DNA from 3 places in the Cupriavidus sp. 05L411 genome. Region 2 is predicted to be linked to each of the others. Evidence: predicted binding sites of a transcription regulator. Region 2 holds the regulator's gene; each other region holds the start of a gene.
The links. Region 2 encodes sigma-54, which starts transcription at its own class of promoters, with help from an activator protein. Its sites were predicted from a motif close to TGGCANGNAANCTGCTTT; they were not measured.
Positions count from the first base shown of each region.

Region 1: the regulator sigma-54 is predicted to act here: its motif matches at 1,132-1,149, upstream of AC1DQR_RS17885 (phenol hydroxylase subunit).
Region 3: the regulator sigma-54 is predicted to act here: its motif matches at 675-692, upstream of AC1DQR_RS06575 (methanol/ethanol family PQQ-dependent dehydrogenase).

Region 1 is NZ_JBFTOQ010000013.1:179,315-181,581, forward strand. It holds gene AC1DQR_RS17880 (aromatic/alkene monooxygenase hydroxylase subunit beta) at 1-790, opposite strand, end outside; gene AC1DQR_RS17885 (phenol hydroxylase subunit) at 879-1,097, opposite strand; gene poxR (phenol degradation transcriptional regulator PoxR) at 2,177-2,267, opposite strand, start outside.
Region 2 is NZ_JBFTOQ010000003.1:293,410-295,676, forward strand. It holds gene hpf (ribosome hibernation-promoting factor, HPF/YfiA family) at 1-258, opposite strand, end outside; gene AC1DQR_RS05350 (RNA polymerase factor sigma-54) at 308-1,783, opposite strand; gene lptB (LPS export ABC transporter ATP-binding protein) at 1,918-2,267, opposite strand, start outside.
Region 3 is NZ_JBFTOQ010000004.1:242,053-244,319, forward strand. It holds gene AC1DQR_RS06570 (hypothetical protein) at 1-394, opposite strand, end outside; gene AC1DQR_RS06575 (methanol/ethanol family PQQ-dependent dehydrogenase) at 822-2,267, shown strand, end outside.

The DNA.
Region 1 (2,267 bases), on a different contig from region 2:
CCCAGCGTGCGTGCTCCTCGCGCCAGTCGTTCATGAACTCGGTCAGCACCGCCAGCCCGGTGCCGCAGGCGCGCACGATGGCCGCGTCGGCGTGCTGGTACACCAGCGGATACAGCAGCCCGTCGAGCACAAGGTTCTGGGTGACGAAGGTCTCGAACCAGTCCTCGATCACAAAGCTGCGCTCGACCAGCCGGCGCATCGGCTGCCACGCGGCGCTCTCCATCCAGGCCACCTTGGCGCGCTCCAGCGCCACACCGGTGTTGCCGTCGAGCAGCATGCCGATGCGCGACAGGTACTGGGCAATGCCCAGGCGATCCATCGCGCAGTAGGTGCAGGCCTGGGTGATGGCCGTGCCCCAGCCATAGTCGGCGCAATAGAAGTTGTTCATGTTGGCGCCCCACTCCACATGGCGCAGCGGCAGCAGGCCGTCGGCCAGGCGGTCCTGCCATTCGGCGGGCAACGCCTGCAGCAAGCCGCGCTTTTCCACGAAGGCGAAGCTCTTCTCGGTGGCGTCCTGCTGGCGGCCGCGCGCCGTCACGTAGGCGCCGTAGAAGTACTGGCGCGGGTCCTTGAGCGCGTACCAGTCCGCCATCACGATCGCGGTGCGGCGCTTGTCGTAGATCTCGTGTTGCGAGTCCCAGGTCGGGCGGTAGTGAAAATTCACTTCCGACTGCACATCGTAGGTGGCCTCCTGGTAGCGCGAGGCGGGCTTGTCGCCGAAGCGGCGCGCCACATGGCCGTAGGTCTGGCGCAGCGGCTGGATCTGCTGGGTCTTGATATCGACTTGCATCGCTTGGTCTCCTGGGTCTTGCTGTTTTTATGTGGGTGGTTCTGTGCGTGGTTCGGTGGGTGGTCCGGTGCGTGGGGGCTGGCCGTGCTCAGTCGTCCTGATCGGGCGCGGGGATCTCCGGCGGCAGGAAGCGCACGTGGTTGACGCTGCAGAAGGCCTCGAACATCGGCTCGGGCATGATCAGCTCGACATTGAGCTCGGGGTCCGCCACGCTGAACGCGAACTGCACAAAGCCCTCGGGCGTGCGGCCATCAACGCGGACAAACCGGGGCGAGGCTTCAAACAAGGGGACCGACTGGTTGATCATGGCGCTGCTCCTTCACGTGGGCTGTATGGCCTCTATTGCGAAGAGCGTGCCAGCTGGCGCAAACGACGGCGCCACAAGGCGCGTCGGGATTCGGGCCGCGCTGGGTTTCGCGTTTACCCGGAACTGCGCGTGCGCCGAGGCTCAATCAATTGATCAAGTGGATGGTGGAATTTGATCAAATGATGAAAAGCCGCGCTGGGTGGCGGTTTGCGGGGAGGCAGGTGTGACTTCGCAAGGCTGCGGCGTCGCAACAAGGAAGGAGGTTAGAGGTAGGAGGGGGAAGGGATTGCGGGCGCATGCGGCGCAACAAGCGGGGTGGTTACTTGATTGGGGTGGGGATTGGTGGATGGATCAAATGATTAAATGGGTCATTGGGGGTGGGTGGCGCTTGTTGTTTAGGCGGCGTTGGTTATTGCACCCAAGTGCGTACGACATCGGCCTTTGGGGTTGGTCGCTGTTTCTTTGAGTGGCGATGGCTCTTGCACCCAAAAGCCATACGACATCCCCCTGCGGGGGCTGCCGGTCACTCTTCTTTGCGTCGGCAAAGAAGACTAACGAGAAGAAAGCCGACCCTGCCGGGAGCAGAGCAATCGCGGGTGCTAGGGGTGCTGGTTTCGTCGTAGGGCCAGCGGTTCTGCTCGCATCTGCCGGTACCGGTTTGACCGGCCACGAATCTGCCAGCCTCCGGGATACGTGGTGAGCCCCCCGGTAGCGGACATCGCTTGCTTCTAGCCGTCTGTCGCTCGCGCAGTGACCGGCCACGAAGTTGCGAGCGCACCGGTTCCGTCGTGGGCGCGGTGGCCGCCTTGATTAGCCCGAGACCTTCACCACCGCGCCCGCCCCACCACGAAACCATTGACGGGCGATGTGTCGCGGCGCTTCGTGCCGGTAACGGCAGATGGTCGAACGCTCACCGGGCAAAGCGATCAGGGGCTCCACCACGTGACCATTGGGTCATGCAGTTACGATGACCTTTGAGCCGGTAGGATCCGCCAGCCAGCACTCCGGGCCGTACGACGAAACCACCGCCCCACATAAGCCTGATTGCTCTGCCCCCGGCAGGGTCGGCTTTCTTCTCGTTAGTCTTCTTTGCCGACGCAAAGAAGAGTGACCGGCAGCCCCCGCAGGGGGATGTCGTATGGCTTTTGGTGCATGGCCGCCTCCATCAGC
Region 2 (2,267 bases):
GAGCTTGTCGACCAGTGCGTCGATAGCGGCATACAGGTCTTCATGATGCGCTTCGACAAAGATGTCCTTGCCCTTGAGATGTAGATTGATTTCCGCGTACTGCCGCCGGTCCTTTTCTTTTGTATTGTCGACAGAGAGCAGCACACTTACGCCAATGACTTGATCGAAATGCCTGACGATACGCTCCAGTTTCGTTTCCACGTACTCACGCAGAGGGGGCGTGATGTCCAAGTGGTGTCCACTGATCTTGAAGTTCATAGCGTTTCTCCTTCTGAAAGAGCTGCATCAGGCAGGCGATGCAGCTCGGCTACAAAGTCTTACGGAGATTTACCGCGGGAATCTTGAGCGCTTCGCGGTATTTGGCAACGGTACGCCGTGCCACCACAAAGCCTTGCTCGCCGAGCAATTCGGCAATCCGGCTGTCGGACAAGGGGTTCCTAGCGTCTTCGGCTCCTATCAATTGCTTGATCAACGCACGGATTGCCGTTGATGAGGCCGCGCCGCCGGTTTCTGTGGATACGTGAGAGCCGAAAAAATACTTCAGCTCGAAAGTCCCCATCGGCGTTGCCATGTATTTATTGGTAGTCACCCGAGAGATGGTGGACTCGTGTAAACCCAGTGTATCGGCAATCTCCCGCAAAACCAAGGGGCGCATCGCAATTTCACCGTGGGTGAAGAAGTTCTTTTGACGTTCGACAATGGCTTGTGCGACGCGCAATATCGTATCGAACCTTTGCTGGATATTCTTGATCAACCAGCGTGCTTCCTGCAGTTTTTGCTGCAGCCCGGCCGCGCCAGCGTCGCCTTTTGCACCGCGCAAAATCTGCGCGTACATGTCGTTGATGCGTAGCCGCGGCATCACATCCGGGTTGAGGTGGGCGATCCATCCGCCGCTCAACTTTCGAACAAAAACATCGGGCACCACGAAGTCCGCTTCTGGCCGGCTGTAGGCGTGGCCTGGATAGGGCGCGAGCGAGCGGATCAGTTCATGTGCTGCCTTGAGTTCCGGCTCGTCCACTTGCAGCGCTTTTTTCAGGCGCGTGTAATCGCGCACCGCCAGCAGCTCCAGGTGATTGGTGACGATGCTCAGCGCCAGTTCGCGCTGCGGATGCTTGAGCCTGCGCAATTGCAGCGCCAGGCACTCGGCGGCGTTGCGCGCCCCGACGCCCGGCGGATCGAAGCTCTGCAGCAGCGTGAGCACAGCCTGGATCTCGTCGACCTCGAACTCGAGCTCCTCCGGCAGCTCGCTGCAGATTTCCTCGAGCGTGGTGCTCAGGTAGCCATCATCGTCCAGGGATTCGACCAGGAAGATGGCCAGCCCTTTGTCGCGCAGGGAAATCTTGAGCGGCGCCAGCTGCTCCATGAGGTGTTCACGCAGCGTGGGCTCGGCATCGCGCAGCTGCATCGGGGTTTTTTCGTCGTCTTCGCCTTGCGGGCGGCGTGCGAAGTCGTCCAGGCTCCAGTCGCTGCCGTAATCCTCATTGCTGTCAGAGTAGCTGTCGTCGGCTTCGGGGGCGCCATCGGGGCGGTTCTCGCTGGTGCCCTGGCCATCGGCTGGCGCCGGCGCGGGCGCGCTCTGCAGGTTCACCGAGCCGTCCGAAGATACGCGCAACGGGCTGTCCAGCCAGTCGTTCTCACGCTCGAGCAAGGGGTTCTCGGTCAGCGCCTGTTCCACTTCCTGCTGCAGTTCAAGCGTGGACAGTTGCAGCAGCCGGATCGACTGCTGGAGTTGCGGCGTAAGCGCGAGATGCTGCGAGAGGCGGAGCTGTAGCGACGGTTTCATGCGACCTATTTTATGCCCAACTTCCGTACTGGTGGAACGGAAATTGCTATCGCTGGTGTCGCTATGATCGTTTGAAGGATAAAAGGCGACACTGAAGCCGCCGGGGGGCGATGCGCGGCAGGCGCCGCGCGCCCTTACATACGGAAGTTCTCGCCCAGGTAGACCTTGCGCACCGACTCGTTGGCGATGATGTCTTCAGGCTGCCCGGACGCCAGCACCGCGCCTTCGCTGATGATGTAGGCGTGGTCGCAGATGCCCAGTGTCTCGCGCACGTTGTGGTCGGTGATCAGCACGCCGATATTGCGTGCCTTGAGGAAGCTGACGATGCGCTGGATTTCGCCCACCGCGATCGGGTCGACGCCGGCGAAGGGCTCGTCGAGCAGGATGAAGCGCGGCGCGGAGGCCAGCGCGCGGGCGATTTCCACGCGGCGGCGCTCGCCGCCGGACAGCGATAGCGCCGGGTTGTCGCGCAGGTGGGCAATCT
Region 3 (2,267 bases), on a different contig from region 2:
GCGCAGCGCGCGTCGCCAACGAAACGCCGCAGGCGCGCAGCGCATCGTCCTGGACGCCGCGATAGCGTTTGGCTGCGTGCTTGCCGTATTCCGGATCGCGGAATATCGCGCCCCCTTCGCCGCCGAGCGTGGCGTACTTTGCGAAGGTAGACGATTCGACATACTCGTCGTATGGCAGCTGCGCCGCGATCCGGTCGATCGCGCACGAACACTTGTGCAGATACACGTAGGCACCGCCGTTCCTTGCCATGCACTCGCCCACATATTCGACGCGGGCGGTGGTGGGGTAGTTGTTGGCGGGCAGGTCTTGTGCGGTTTGCGCGGCGACAGGAACCACGGTCAAAGCCGCTAGCACGCAGGCGAGCTGCCGGAGGCCGAAGATGGAGGGCTGCATGTGGGGGTCTCCTCGTTATGTGCGCTTTCTTTGCAACGTCTTGTGCAATCTTGTCCCAATAACGATGCAAGTCGCGCGCCATCCCGCCACGGCGGCACGCGAACCCGCTATGCCGCCTTTCTGGTCCAGTTCTGACACATATTGTCCCGGCCTCGCGCCTCAGCCTGGAACGAATGCGAGCGCATTGCACCGGCCGGGCCACGCAGCGCGAATGCCCGCCTGGGACGAAGCGTTCAAGACCAACCGCACACTCGCATCGCAAGCGGCGACCGCGCGGCTCGGGCATGGATCGTGCAGAAGCCTGCGCGGCACCTTTCCGACGGCTGCCAGGTTCGCAACCCGCGCAATCAGTTTCAGTTGAAGAGCCAGAGGCGGCGCGCAGGAAGCGGGATCCAGACTTTGTCACGTAAAGAAAGACGGAGGAGACATGAAATTCCGGACCATGATGGTGGGGATGGCGATGCTTGCCACAACCACCGCGTCATTTACCGTACGCGCGGATGCCGAGCTGGACAAGCTGGTGGCCAATCCGGCTAACTGGGCAGCGCAGGCTGGCGACTATGCCAACCATCGCTACAGCGAGCTCAAGCAAGTCAACGCCGGCAACGTGAAAAACCTGCAGGTCGCGTGGACGGTGTCCACCGGCGTGCTGCGAGGCCACGAAGGCTCGCCGCTGGTGATCGGCGACACGATGTTCATCCACTCGCCGTTTCCGAACAAGGTGATCGCGATCAACCTGAAGGACCAGTCCTTCAAGTGGAAGTACGAGCCCAAGCAGGAAAACAACGTGGTGCCGGTGATGTGCTGCGACACCGTCAACCGCGGCCTGGCCTACGGCGACGGCAAGATCCTGCTGCAGCAGGCCGACACCACCCTGGTGGCGCTCGATGCCAAGACCGGCAAGGTCATGTGGACCGTCAAGAATGGCGATCCCAAGGTGGGCGAGACCAATACCAACGCCCCGCACGTCTTCAGGGACAAGGTCATCACCGGCATCTCCGGCGGCGAGTTCGGCGTGCGCGGCCGCCTGCTCGCCTATGACCTGAAGACCGGCAAGAAAATCTGGACCGCTTTTAGCACCGGTCCCGACAACGAGCTGCTGTTCGATCCCGCCACCACCATGACCTGGACCGACGGCAAGATGGCGCCGGTCGGCAAGGACTCCTCGGTCAAGACCTGGAAGGGCGACCAGTGGAAGCTGGGCGGTGGCACCACCTGGGGCTGGTATGCCTACGATCCCAAGCTGAACCTGGTCTACTATGGCAGCGGCAATCCGGGCACGTGGAATCCGGCGCAGCGTCCCGGCGACAACAAGTGGTCGATGACGCTGTTCGCGCGGGACCTGGATACCGGCAAGGCCAAGTGGGTCTACCAGATGACGCCGCACGACGAGTGGGACTACGACGGTGTCAACGAGAACGTGCTGGCCGACCTGAACATCAAGGGCAAGAAGGTACCCACGCTGGTGCACCTGGACCGCAACGGTTTCGGCTACACGCTCAATCGCGAGACCGGCGAACTGCTGGTGGCGGAGAAATACGACCCGACCATCAACTGGGCATCCAAGATCGACATGAAGAGCGGGCGCCCGGTCGTCAATGCCAAGTACTCGCCCGCCACCACGGGCCCGGATGTCAACGTCAAGGGCATCTGCCCGTCGGCGCTCGGCACCAAGGACCAGCAGCCGATGAGCTACGACCGCAAGTCGGGCATTTTCCTGGTGCCGACCAACCACGTCTGCATGGACTATGAACCCTTCCAGGTCGAGTACACCGCGGGCCAGCCCTATGTGGGGGCGACCCTGTCGATGTACGCGACGCCGAAGAGCCATGGCGGCATGGGCAACTTCATTGCCTGGGATGCCGCTGCCGGC